DNA from 3 places in the Streptomyces sp. NPDC002564 genome. Region 1 is predicted to be linked to each of the others. Evidence: riboswitches for the same ligand, from Rfam matches in the RefSeq annotation. Region 1 holds a riboswitch; each other region holds the start of a gene.
The links. A riboswitch is a leader RNA that binds a small molecule or an ion and turns the genes downstream of it on or off. The one in region 1 is predicted to bind cyclic di-AMP.
Positions count from the first base shown of each region.

Region 1 (4,269 bases):
GGGTACGCGAGGGCGACCACGAGGGAGCAGAGCACCAGCGCGAGCAGGGCCGCGCGGCCGGTGAGCCGGGAGCGGCGCGCCTGGCGCTTGGTCTGGGAGCGGTAGACCCGCTCGGCGGTCTGCTCACCGAGCAGCCGCAGGCGGGTCGCCGTGGAGAACCGGTCCTTGGTCCCGGCCTTGGGCATGGTTCCGCCTCCCCAGAGCAGCGCGTATACGTACGTACGTCCCCGCACACGGTACGGGACCGGGTGCGGGGACGTAGGTAACTACGTGGCGCTAAGAGCTCAGCCCTTGAAGCGCGGGAAGGCGCTGCGGCCGGCGTAGACCGCGGCGTCGTCCAGGATCTCCTCGATGCGCAGGAGCTGGTTGTACTTGGCGACACGCTCGGAGCGGGCCGGGGCGCCGGTCTTGATCTGGCCGCAGTTGGTGGCGACGGCCAGGTCGGCGATGGTGACGTCCTCGGTCTCGCCGGAGCGGTGCGACATCATGCACTTGAAGCCGTTGCGCTGGGCCATCTCGACGGCGTCCAGGGTCTCGGTCAGCGAACCGATCTGGTTGACCTTGACGAGCAGGGCGTTGGCCGAGTTCTCCTCGATGCCGCGGGCCAGGCGCTCGGGGTTGGTGACGAACAGGTCGTCGCCGACGAGCTGCACCTTGTCGCCGAGCTTCTCGGTGATGACGTTCCAGCCGGCCCAGTCGTCCTCGAACAGCGGGTCCTCGATGGAGACGAGCGGGTACGAGGCGACGAGCTCCTCGTAGTACTCGGTCATCTCGGCGGCCGAGCGGGACTTGCCCTCGAACTCGTACGTGCCGTCCTTGTAGAACTCGGACGCGGCGACGTCGAGGGCGAGCGCGATCTGCTCGCCGGGGACGTAACCGGCCTGCTTGACGGCCTCGAGGATGAGGTCGAGGGCGGCGCGGTTGGAGTCCAGGTTCGGGGCGAAGCCGCCCTCGTCGCCCAGGCCGGTGGACAGGCCCTTGTCCTTCAGGACCTTCTTGAGGGTGTGGTAGACCTCGGTGCCCCAGCGCAGGGCCTCGGAGAAGGACTCCGCGCCGATCGGGGCGATCATGAACTCCTGGATGTCCACGTTCGAGTCGGCGTGCGACCCGCCGTTCAGGATGTTCATCATCGGGACGGGCAGCAGGTGCGCGTTCGGGCCGCCGAGGTAGCGGAACAGCGGCAGGTCGCTGGCCTCGGAGGCGGCGTGCGCGACGGCGAGGGAGACGCCGAGGATGGCGTTGGCGCCGAGCGAGCCCTTGTTGTCGGTGGCGTCCAGGTCGAACATGGCCTGGTCGATCAGGCGCTGCTCGGTGGCGTCGTAGCCGACGAGCTCCGGGCCGATCTGCTCGATGACGGCGAGGACGGCCTTCTCGACACCCTTGCCCTGGTAACGGTTGGGGTCACCGTCACGGAGTTCGATGGCCTCGAAGGCACCGGTGGAGGCACCGGACGGAACGGCGGCACGACCGGTGCTGCCGTCGTCGAGGCCGACCTCGACCTCGACCGTGGGGTTGCCTCGGGAGTCCAGGATTTCCCGGGCTACGACGACGTCGATGGACGGCACGAGCATCTCCTTCTGGGATGTGACGCATTTACGCGAGCCGCTTCGGCCCTGCGTCTCCTGAGCCTAACGGGCTCCGGGGCTTCGGCCAGCCGACCGCCCGTCCCGTGGGACGCGCGCGGGCCCAAATACCCGGGAAACAGGACGGAAGCCCGCGTTTCTACTGGCCGGTAGCTCGCTAGGGGCGAACAGCCGGTGCCCGGCCGCGGGCGGCACCGGACGCGGACATGGCCCCGCCCCGGTGCGTACGGGGGATACGCGCACCGGGGCGGGGAGCCCGTGGGGACGGGGCGGCCGTGCGTCCGCCGAGGCACGGCCGGGAGGGCCGGTCAGCCTCAGCTGAGGTGCAGCTGCTGGCCGGGGTAGATCATGTCGGCGTTGTCGATGATGTCGCCGTTGAGCTTGTAGACCTTGTGCCAGCCGCCCTTGACGTGCTTCGCCTCGGCGATCTTGGACAGGGTGTCGCCCGTCTTGACCTTGTACTCGCCGTCGCCCTTCTTGACCGTCTTGCCGGTCGGGGTCTCGACGGTCTTCTTGCTGTCGGTCTGCGGCGTGGGCTGCGGCTTCGGCGCGGCCTGCTCCTGCGGAGCCTGCTGCTGCGGAGCCTGCTGCGGCTGCGTCTGCTGCGGCTGCGGCTTGGTCTGCTCCTGCTGCGGGGCCTGCTCCTGCGAGCCGCCGCCACCGCCGGAGGCGTTGGAGAGGCCGGTGCCGCAGTTCGGCCAGGCGCCCTTGCCCTGACCGGCCAGGACCTTCTCGCCGATCTCGATCTGCTGGGCCTTGGAGGCCTTGTCGGCGGTCGGCGCGTACTTCGTGCCGCCGTAGGCGGACCAGGTGGACGGCGTGAACTGCAGACCGCCCTGGAAGCCGTTGCCCGTGTTGATCGACCAGTTGCCGCCGGACTCGCACTGGGCGACGGCGTCCCACTCGGAGGCGGTGGCCGCGCTGGCCGAGCCCGCCGCCATCAGCGGGGCGGCGACGGCGGCACCGGTGACGCCGACGAGCGTGGCGACACGGGTGGCCTTGGATGCGCGACGGTGCTTGCCCTTGCCGTTAAGCAGCATGAGTTGATCCCCTACACCGACGCCTGCGAGGTGAGCTGTCGGGTTCGGGCCGATGTGGTTGCCCGGTCGCGCTTCCTTGAGTGCGACTTCACCCCTAGCCGTTCCCGCCCGTCTCCCGGCCTCCCCGCCTTGCGGCTGGTGGCCCTTCAACGGACGGACCCGGCACAAACCTTGGGTCCCCCGCTCCTGCCTACGGCGCTCATGAGCGACGACTGTTCCCGTCCGGCCGTTGGCAGGATTCGGCGTACCGACCGGCGGGGCCCACCAGTGGCGAGCGGTCACGACCGTAGACACGCGCTCGCCGGAATTTCAAAGACGATCAGGGCTTCTGAGACCCATCTCTCACTCGCACCAAACGGGACATACGGCACGAAGTCCCCGGCCGACTCTTCGTCAACTTCCGTTACTTTTCGCCCAGATCGAGGCTCTGACCGGGGAGGATGAGGTCCGGGTCGCCCCCGACGGTCTTCTTGTTCGCGCTGTAGAGCCGGTGCCATCCGCCGTCGACCGCCAGGTCGTCCGCGATGACCGAGAGGTTGTCCCCGGAGCGCACCGTGTACGTCCCGTCGGCGACCTTCCCGGTGCGCTCCGCGCCGCGCGAGGCGTGCCGTCCGGAGCGGCCGTCCGCGCTCTCGCCCTCGTCCGCCCGGTCGCCGCGGTGGCGGCCGGAGGAGCCGTCGGAGGCGTCGCTCCCGCCGGTTCCCGCGGCCTCGCCGGCCTCGTCGGACCCGCCGGCGGGGTCGGCCGAGTCCTCGGGGTCCGGCGAAGTGGAGTCCTTCTCGCCGGACTTGTCGGAGTCGTCCTCGCCCCCGGCGTCGCCCTTGCCGCCCTTTTCGCCGGACTCGTCGTGATTCTTGTCTCCGGCGCCGTCGCCGGAGCCGGGCGTGTCGTCCGCGTCGCCGGACGGGTCCGCGGAGTCCGGGGCGTCACCGGACGGCTCGTCGGTCGCGCCGGACCCCTTGCCGTCCTTCCCGTCCTTGCCGCCCTTGCCGTCCTCGGAGCCCGTGGAGCCCTTCGTGCCCCCGGAGCCCTTCGCGTCCTTGCCGTCGGACCCCTCGGCGTCGCCGGACGGGTCCGAGGGCTGCGGGGTGACCGGGCCGCCCGGGTCCACGTCGGCCGCGGCGCCGCCGTCGGTGAGACCGGCGATCGGGGCGCAGCTCGGCCAGGCCTGCGGACCCTTGGCGTCGAGGATCTTCTCGGCGACGGCGATCTGCTGGGACTTGGAGGCCTGCTCGGCGCTCGGCGCGTACGCGAGGCCGCCGTATCTCTCCCACGTCTCCTGGGAGAGCTGGAGCCCTCCGTAGTACCCGCTGCCGGGGTTCGCGCTCCACGCGCCGCCGCTCTCGCACTCGGCCAGCTTGTCCCACGTGGTGGTGTCCGCGGCGCTGGCGCCGGTGGCGCCCAGCAGCGGGATGGCGATGGCGGATCCGGTGACTCCTGCCGCGACGATGAGGGCCGGGGCTTGGCGGGGGCGTCGGTGACGACCATGGCCGGAGAGCATGCGGTTGCCTTTCAGGAGACTGCTGCGACTACCGGGGCGCCGGGGGCGCCCAAGTCGTCGTGAACGTAGCCGCACTCGAACGCTTGTCACAAGTCGATGCAGCGGAGATCACGTGAAAGTCACATTCCTGACGGACCGTCACCGT
Region 1 covers NZ_JBIARE010000012.1:95,584-99,852, forward strand. Annotated here, with positions in the region: gene ACFYXE_RS32300 (septum formation initiator family protein) at 1-185, opposite strand, end outside; gene eno (phosphopyruvate hydratase) at 285-1,565, opposite strand; gene ACFYXE_RS32310 (transglycosylase family protein) at 1,898-2,623, opposite strand; cyclic di-AMP (ydaO/yuaA leader) riboswitch at 2,628-2,831, opposite strand; gene ACFYXE_RS32315 (transglycosylase family protein) at 3,027-4,124, opposite strand; gene ACFYXE_RS32320 (cytochrome P450) at 4,244-4,269, opposite strand, start outside.

Region 2 (4,269 bases), on a different contig from region 1:
AGGGACTCCTGGAGACGCTCGGGGCTGATGTTGGAGGCGGCGATGGCGCGCACCTTGCCGGCCCGCACCAGCTCGTCGAGCGCGCCGATGATCTCCTCGACCGGCACCGACGGGTCGTCGAAGTGCGTGTAGTAGAGGTCGATGTAGTCGGTGCCCAGGCGCCGCAGGGAGGCGTCGGCCGCGCCCTTGACGGTGGCGGCGGACAGGCCCTTGTACTCGGGGTGCGAGCCGACCTTCGTGGCGACGACGACGTCGGCGCGGTTGCCGCGCTCGGCCAGCCACTGGCCGATCAGGGTCTCGGACTCGCCGCCCCGGTTGCCCTCGACCCAGGCCGAGTAGGCGTCGGCGGTGTCGATGAAGTTGCCGCCCGCCGCGGTGTAGGCGTCGAGGACGGCGAAGGACGCCGCCCGGTCGGCGGTCCAGCCGAAGACGTTGCCGCCCAGGGAGAGCGGGAAGACCTCGAGGTCGGATGCGCCGAGTGTGCGAAGAGAAGTCATACGTTCCGCAACACCCGCGGCGGAAGGGGAATTCCGCGCTGCGGAGCGGAATCCCGTGGTGCGGGGCGGAGTTCCGGCGGGGCCGCGGAGCCTCAGCTCCGCGGCGGGACCGTCCGGCTCAGGGGTTGAGGCCCTTGCCCTGCAGCCAGCCCAGGGGGTCGATGCCGGCGCCGCCGGGCGTGTGGACCTCCATGTGCAGGTGCGGCCCGGTGACGTTGCCGGTCGCGCCGACGCGGCCGATGACGTCGCCCGTGGAGACCTTCTGGCCCGCGCTGACGTTGAGCGAGGACTGGTGGCAGTACCAGATCTCCGTGCCGTCCTCGAGTTCGAGCACGGTGCGGTAGCCGTACGCGCCCGCCCAGCCGGCCTCCTTGACGGTGCCGGTGTGCACGGCCTTGAGCGGGGTGCCGGTGGGCGCCGCGAAGTCCAGGCCGGTGTGGTGCCCGGAGGACCACATGGAGCCGGCGTCGCCGAAGTGCGAGGTGAGGGTGTACGAGGAGGTGGGGATGACGTAGCTCTTGGCGAGCTTGGCCAGGCGCTCGGCCTCCGCCTTCGCCTTCTTGGCCTCTTCTTCCTTCTTCTTCTTGGCGGCGGCCTTGGCCTCCGCCTCCTTCTCGGCCGCCTTCTGCTGGGCGGCGGCGTCCTCGGCGGCCTTCTTGACGGCGGCGTCCTCGGCGGCGGCCCGCACGGCGGCGTCGGCCTGGTGCTGCTGGTTCTCGGCCTGCTCCATGATGCGGGCGCGCAGGGCCTCGCCCGCGCCGGTGGTGCCCTGCTCGGCGTCGGCGGCGCTGACACCGGCGGCGGTGAGCGGGGCCGCGGCGGTCACCGCGGTGGTGTCCGAGGCGTGGTCGTCGGACATCAACGAGCCCACGCCCGGCAGGGACTTGGCCTCCGGCAGCGAGTCCGCGACGGCGGAGACGCCCGGCAGGTCGGGCATCGAGATGGAGACCGGCGGCTTGCCGTCCTGCGCGGTGGCGATGCCGCCCGCGCCGACGGCGGCTATGACACCCACGCCGAGGACGGTGGAGCTGCGGGCGAGCCCGCCCCCGCCCTTCTTGTGCACACGGTGCCTGCCGCGGACGGGACGGACGGAATCCTCGGTGGGGTTCCACTCCTCGAAAGAGCCCTCGTCGTACGCACCGAAGTCGTCGTCATTCGATGGGTACACGGCTTGGGGGGCAGGCCGGTTGGACGCCACTGGGGCGCACTCCTTTCCTTCCTTCTCGCCTACCGGGTTAGCTGACGGGTTCGGAGCAGGAAGGTCTCCTACGAACATCCGGCACGGAGGCACAGATGCCCGATTCACCCCAAGTTGGTGGTTCCCCGGCTCCCTTGCGGGATTAGGCGCGTGCGCACGGAGCCGCCTCTAGTGACGGCTGGGACGACCGCGCTGCGTTATCGAACGTTAATAGACAGCGCCTCCGTATTCCAAGCCGTTCCGGTTGATCGTTAACGCTCATCGGGCGTACACAACGGGACACGGAGGTGCGGACCGGGGCGAGTCGACCCCGCGTCCTCAAACACCGGAACTCCACATTCCCTTGACAGTGCGTCAGATGTTATGCGGAGTGGTGTACGTCAGTCACCGGCGGTGACGTCCGGATCCCCGGCGACCGGCCTGCGCACCGCGAGCAGCGCCATGTCGTCCGTCATGCCGCCCCCGGTGTGCCGCCGCACCTCCTGCGCGAGCGCGGCGAGCAGCGCGTGCGGACCGCCGCGGCCCGGGAAGATGCGCCCGCCGAGCCGGGCCGCCGGATCGTAGAAGGCGCCCGCCTCGTCCCGCGCCTCCGACAGGCCGTCCGTGTAGAAGAGCAGCAGCGCGCCGGGCGGGAAGTCCGACTCGTCCGCCCGGTCCGGCCAGACCCCCAGGTCGCCCATACCGAGCGGCAGCGCGGGCTCGGTCGCCGACAGGACGCACAGCCGCCCGTCGCCGCGCAGCAGCAGGGGCGCCGGGTGCCCGCGGTTGATCAGCCGCACCGTGCCCTCGCCGTGCCGGATCTCGGCGAGCACGGCGGTGGTGAACCCCTCGAACGCGTCGAGGCCGTCGCGCCGGGTGCCCTCGCGGGCCAGCGCCCGCTCCAGGCGCTGCGCCACGGCCTCCAGGGTGGCTTCCTGCTCGGCGGCCTCCCGGAAGGCGCCGATGACGACGGCGACCGCCGCGACGGCGCCCATGCCCTTGCCGCGCACGTCGCCGACGATGAGCCGTACGCCGTGCGGGGTGTCCTGCACCGCGTACAGGTCGCCCCCGATGAACGCGTCGGCCTGCGCCGCCTCGTAGCGTGCCGCGATGTCCAGGCCGCCGATGCGCGGGTCCGGTTCGGGCAGCACGGCGCGCTGGGTGGCCTCGGAGATGGAGCGGGCGATGGCGAGCCGGTCGTTGCCGCGCCGCACGACGCGGTTGATGACGATCGCGAGGGCGGCGACGGTCACCACGGTGATGACCTCGGTGACGGCCTCGACGTGGCTGCTGACGGAGTTGCCGTAGTGCAGGAAGAGGACCGCGCCGGTGGCCGCGGCGCCGGTCAGGACGGTGTTCAGCCGCGAGTAGAAGGGGGCGGCGATCAGCGGGGCCGCCGCGAAGAGGGGGGCCGCGGTGAAGTCGGGCGGTGTCGACGCGTCGTAGATGACGCCGAGGACGAGCAGCAGGAGCGGCAGGGCACGCACGAAGGCCCGTTCGTGCGGGGTGGTCCCTGCGTCGTCGGTTCCTCCTCGCTGCCCCACCGCTTGTCTCCCGCCGGCTCCGCGCCCATGACCGCGCTCCATCCAGGGTTCCCGGAGCGGGGGGAGGCTGCGACCTGGTGTGGGCCGACCGGGTTACGGCCGGGAAAACACCCGAGGCCGGGAAGCTGATGCTTCCCGGCCTCGGGCCTTCAGTAGCGGGGACAGGATTTGAACCTGCGACCTCTGGGTTATGAGCCCAGCGAGCTACCGAGCTGCTCCACCCCGCGTCGGTGAACACAACACTACGCCATCGGAAGGGGTGCGTCGAACCACTTCAGGCGTTGTCGGCGTGCGTGAGGGTCTCCCAGGCCACGAAGAGGTCGTCCGTGCCCTCGGGCCGCCGCTGCTCGGTGTACCTCTCGGTCTCCGGCATCGCCAGCTTCAGCCGCCCCCGCAGGTGGTTCAGGCCGACCTCGGTGTCGGGCCCCATGTCGCGCTGCACCTTGCCGCCGCACAGCCAGCCCGGTGCCGCGGCGCCCAGCTGGTACTTGGCGTGGAACTCGAAGGCGGCCCGCAGCCGGTCCTTGACCTCGCCGTACAGGTCGACGCCCTGGTGCCAGGCGGTCTCCGCCATGTGCGAGGTGGCGGCCAGCGAGTAGCTGGCGTGCTTGAAGTTGCGGCAGGTCTCCTGCGAGAGCCCGTCGGCGTAGGTGCCCTGCCCGAACCAGTACTTCTTCAGCTCGGCCGCGGTGTCGATGCCGCTGCCCTTCGGGGAGACCGGGAGCTTGCCGTCCGACTCCAGGTAGAAGTAGGCGGGCACCCGCGCCCTGAAGTGCTGCACGGCCTTCTCGAAGGTGGGGTGGTCGTCGAGGAAGACGGCCATGGACATGGTGGCGTCGGCCATCACCAGGTCCCAGTTGCCGTTGCGCTCGACGGAGCCGTCCTTCACCTGGGGCAGGTAGGCGTTGCGCAGCATCCGTTCGAAGCGCAGCAGTTGTCCGTCGCTCCAGCCGTCGTACGTGTAGCGCACGGCCTCGGCGGCGCGGGCCCAGGAGGAGGCGGCCCAGGCGGTCTGCAGCCCGGCGTTGTCCTCGGTGTGCCGGGTGATCAC
Region 2 covers NZ_JBIARE010000004.1:736,108-740,376, reverse strand. Annotated here, with positions in the region: gene ACFYXE_RS18695 (aldo/keto reductase) at 1-497, opposite strand, end outside; gene ACFYXE_RS18690 (M23 family metallopeptidase) at 616-1,695, opposite strand; cyclic di-AMP (ydaO/yuaA leader) riboswitch at 1,707-1,854, opposite strand; gene ACFYXE_RS18685 (PP2C family protein-serine/threonine phosphatase) at 2,076-3,260, opposite strand; tRNA gene ACFYXE_RS18680 (tRNA-Met) at 3,372-3,445, opposite strand; gene ACFYXE_RS18675 (alginate lyase family protein) at 3,493-4,269, opposite strand, start outside.
Region 2: linked by a shared signal. The riboswitch ahead of ACFYXE_RS18690 (M23 family metallopeptidase) and the one ahead of ACFYXE_RS32310 (transglycosylase family protein) in region 1 are both predicted to bind cyclic di-AMP.

Region 3 (4,269 bases), on a different contig from region 1:
GGCCTGGGCGCCCAGGGCGGCGAGGAGATCGTGCTCGCCTCCGACGCCGAGGGCGCGGACGCCGCTCTCGACCGGCTGGCGAAGCTCGTCTCGGAGGGGCTCGAGGAGCTGCCGGAGACGGTCTAGGACACGTTCCTTCTGGGACACGTTCACAAAGCAGTGCCTCGATGGGGTCGTCCGGAATTCCGGACGACCCCATCGACGTTTGTGCGCGCACATTCCACGCCCGATCGACGGGCCATTCGACGGGAATGGGCGCACGCCGGAGAAACGCACCCATAAAGCACGCCGAAGAGGCCCGGGGCGAATTGCTTCTCTTTGTATACGGCGTCGTCGTTAATTCCGGAGACCCACCGTGTTGACGGCATGTTGCGGATCCCTCACACGGCCGCCCCCGCGCGCGGGCCGCGGCCGGTGGGCGGCCGCCGTCCGCGCGGCGTGCGCGGCGGTGAGCGTCCTGGCGCGGTCCGCGTCCCCGCGGGTCACCGCGTCGACGATCGCGGCGTGCTCGGACCAGGTCTCGGCCGGCGCCGCCGGGGGCTCCACCTCGTACATCCAGGCGACCTTGTGCCGGAGCTGGGTGAGCAGCGCGCTGAGGCCGGGGCTGCCGGACGCCTGGGTGAGCGTCTCGTGGAACCAGCCGTCCAGGGGGCGCAGATCCTCCCCACGGCCGTTCCTGGAGCGCTCCTGGCCGAGCCTGACCAGGCCGCGCAGGACCTTGAGGTGCGCGTCCGTGCGGCGCTGCGCGGCCCGGGCGGCGGCGAGCGGCTCCAGCAGCGTCCTGACCTCCAGGAGGTCGGCGGCCTCCTGCTCGGTCGGCTCGGCCACGCACGCGCCCGCGTGTCTGCGGGTGACGACGAACCCTTCGGCCTCCAGGGTGCGCAGGGCCTCGCGGACGGGGACGCGCGAGACCCCGTAGCGCCGCGCGAGGAGTTCCTCGGTGAGCCGGCCGCCTCTTTCGTAGACGCCCGCGACAATGTCGTCCCGGATGGCCGTGCATACCGAGTGCGCGGGAATGCGCATGACCGGACCTCCGCCTTAATCCCCGCGAAACGCGGTCGACCGACACTCGTTCCGCGACTCTATTGCAGAGCGCGGGAATTTCCGACGGCGGACCGGAATCCATGGATATCTTTTGGCCAAGAACGGCGGCACGGCGAAAGCCCCGGTTCGCCGGGAACCGGGGCTTTCGGTGAGGTGCTGCGGGGTCCGCGTCGGGTCAGACGCCGACGCCGTGCGAGCGCAGGTAGGAGACCGGGTCGATGTCCGAGCCGTACTGCTCGCCGGTGCGGGCCTCGAAGTGGAGGTGCGGGCCGCTGGAGTTGCCGGTGGAGCCCGACAGGCCTATCTGCTGGCCCGGGGTGACCGCCTGGCCGACGCTGACGCTCAGGGACGACATGTGGCCGTACTGGGTGTACGTGCCGTCGTTCATCTTGATGACCACGTTGTTGCCGTAGGCACCGCCCCAGCCGGCCTCGACGACGGTGCCGGAGCCGACGGCGTGGACCGTCGTGCCGGACGCGGCGTGGAAGTCGATGCCGGTGTGGCTGCCGGAGGACCACATGCCGCCGCCGGTCTGGTAGCCCGTGGAGACGTACGAGCCGGAGATCGGGGCGACGTAGCTGTTGAGGCGCTTGCGCTCGGCCTCGCGGGCGGCGCGCTCCTTGGCCTCGCGCTCCTTCTTGGCCTTCGCCTTGGCCTCGGCCTCGGCCTTGCGCTTCTCCTCGGCCGCCTTCTTCTTGGCGGCCTCTTCGGCCTTCTTGGCCGCGGCGGCGTCGTCGGCGGCCTGGCGCTGCGCGGCGGCCTGCGCGTCGATGCTCTCGGCGAGCGAGTCGCCGACGGAGATCGCCTGGGTGAGGCCGGTGTGCTCGAGGGGCGCGTCGTCGGCGGCGGCGAGCGCCGGGGCGGCCAGGCCTCCGATGACACCGGTGGTGGTGAGCGCTGCGACGCCCGCGACATTCGCGGTGGTACGCGTGATGCGGCTGGGACGACGGTGCTTCCCGGTGGCACGGGTGAACGCCATGTGGCGGGTGTTCCTTTCCTTCCCTCTCGCCTACCGGGTTAGCTGACGGGTTCGGAGCAGGAAGGTCTCCTACGGATCCCTCGCCTCGCGGCAAGGTGTCCGATTCACCCCAGGGGACATGTGGGTCCCCGGCTCCCCTGGCTCGCGCCGTACGGGGACTCGGCGATGACTGTCCGGTGCCGCGGCTGCGGCGTACTGCGTGACGAACAGCCGGACCGACGCTAAACGGGGCGTCTTTCAATCGACAAACAGAACGCGACTTTTGTAGCGCACGCCACACCGCAACAGGCACAACAGGCAACGTCCGTACGAATTCGGACATATGAGGACCCCGGCCACCTAAGCGGTCACCGGGGTCCTGATATGTCCTGACTGTGCCTCAGCCCTTCGTGCGCTCCGGGCCGTGCGGGGCTCAGCCCGTGACCACACTCACGTCGCCGATGCCGAGCGCCCTGACGGGCTCCTCGATCCGCGCGGCGTCGCCGACCAGGATCGTCACCAGACGGTCCTCCGGGAAGGCGTTCACGACGGCCGCGGTGGCCTCCACGGTGCCGGTGGCGGCGAGCTGGCGGTACAGCTGCGCCTGGAAGTCGTCCGGCAGGTTCTGCTCGACCTGGTCGGCGAGGGTGGCCGCCACGGAGGCCGCCATCTCGTACTTGAGGGGGGCCACGCCCACCAGGTTCTGCACGGCGACGTCGCGCTCGGCGTCGGTGAGGCCGTCGGCCGCGAGGGTGCGCAGCACCTTCCACAGGTCGTCGAGCGCCGGGCCGGTGGACTCGGTGTCCACGGAGCCGCTGATGGCGAGCATCGCGGCGCCCGTCCCGTCCGGCGCCGAGCGCAGCACCTGGCTGAACGCCCGTACTCCGTAGGTGTATCCCTTCTCCTCCCGCAGGACGCGGTCCAGACGGGACGTGAGGGTGCCGCCCAGGCAGTACGTGCCGAGGACCTGGGCCGGCCACACGCGGTCGTGCCGGTCGGCGCCCACGCGGCCGATGAGCAGCTGCGTCTGGACCGCTCCCGGGCGGTCCACGATGACGATGCGGCCGCGGTCGTCGGCGGTCACCTGGGGCACCGGGCGCGGCTCGCCCGCGGGGCCGGTCCAGGCTCCGACGGTGTCCGCGAGGACGGCGTCCAGGTCGGTGCCGGTCAGGTCGCCGACCACGACGAGGGTGGCCGTGGCGGGCCGGACGTACTTCTCGTAGAAGGCGCGCACGGCCGCCGAGTCGATGGCCGTGACCGTCTCCTCGGTGCCCTGGCGCGGACGCGACATGCGCGAGGTCGCCGGGAACAGCTGCCGGGAGAGCTCCTTGGCGGCGCGGCGCGCCGGGTTGGCGGCCTCGTGCGGGATCTCGTCCAGGCGGTTGCGCACGAGCCGCTCGATCTCGCTGTCCGCGAAGGCGGGGGCGCGCAGGGCGTCGGCGAGCAGGCCGAGCGCCTTGGCGAGCCGGGAGACCGGGACCTCCAGGGAGACCCGTACGCCCGGGTGGTCGGCGTGCGCGTCGAGCGTGGCGCCGCAGCGGTCGAGCTCGGCGGCGAACTCCTCGGCGGAGTGCTTGTCCGTGCCCTCGTTGAAGGCCCGCGCCATGATGGTGGCGACGCCGTCGAGGCCCTCCGGCTCGGCGTCCAGGGGCGCTTCGAGGTGGATCTCGACGGCGACGACCTGCTGGCCGGGGCGGTCGCAGCGCAGCACGGTGAGGCCGTTGGGCAGGGTGCCGCGCCCGGGCGCCGGGAACGCCCAGGGCTTGGCCGTACCGGCCTCGGGCATGGGGTGGAACTGCATCGTCGCGGCCTCGGTCACTTCGCCGCCTCCTCTTCCTCTGCGTCCGCCGCGTCCTCGTCGGCGGCGGTCACGGGTTCGTACACGAGCACCGCGCGGTTGTCCGGGCGCAGGCGCGCCCCGGCGACCTCCTGGACCTCCTGGGCGGTGATGTCGAGGACGCGCTGGACCGCGGTGAGGGCGAGCTGCGGGTCGCCGAACAGGACGGCGTAACGGCACAGTTCGTCGGCGCGGCCCGCGACCGTGCCGAGCCGGTCGAGCCACTCGCGCTCCAGCTGTGCCTGGGCGCGCTCCATCTCCTCCGGAGTGGGGCCCTCCGCGGCGAAGCGGGCCAGCTCCTCGTCGACCGCGGCCTCGATGACCGGGACCTCGACGTCGCCGGACGTCTTGACGTCGAGCCAGCCGAGCGAGGGTGCCCCGGCGAGGCGCAGCAGCCCGAATCCGGCGGCGACCGCGGTGCGGTCCCGGC
Region 3 covers NZ_JBIARE010000007.1:416,968-421,236, forward strand. Annotated here, with positions in the region: gene ACFYXE_RS25985 (HPr family phosphocarrier protein) at 1-126, shown strand, start outside; gene ACFYXE_RS25990 (GntR family transcriptional regulator) at 337-1,023, opposite strand; gene ACFYXE_RS25995 (M23 family metallopeptidase) at 1,220-2,023, opposite strand; cyclic di-AMP (ydaO/yuaA leader) riboswitch at 2,036-2,198, opposite strand; gene ACFYXE_RS26000 (M16 family metallopeptidase) at 2,436-3,821, opposite strand; gene ACFYXE_RS26005 (M16 family metallopeptidase) at 3,818-4,269, opposite strand, start outside.
Region 3: linked by a shared signal. The riboswitch ahead of ACFYXE_RS25995 (M23 family metallopeptidase) and the one ahead of ACFYXE_RS32310 (transglycosylase family protein) in region 1 are both predicted to bind cyclic di-AMP.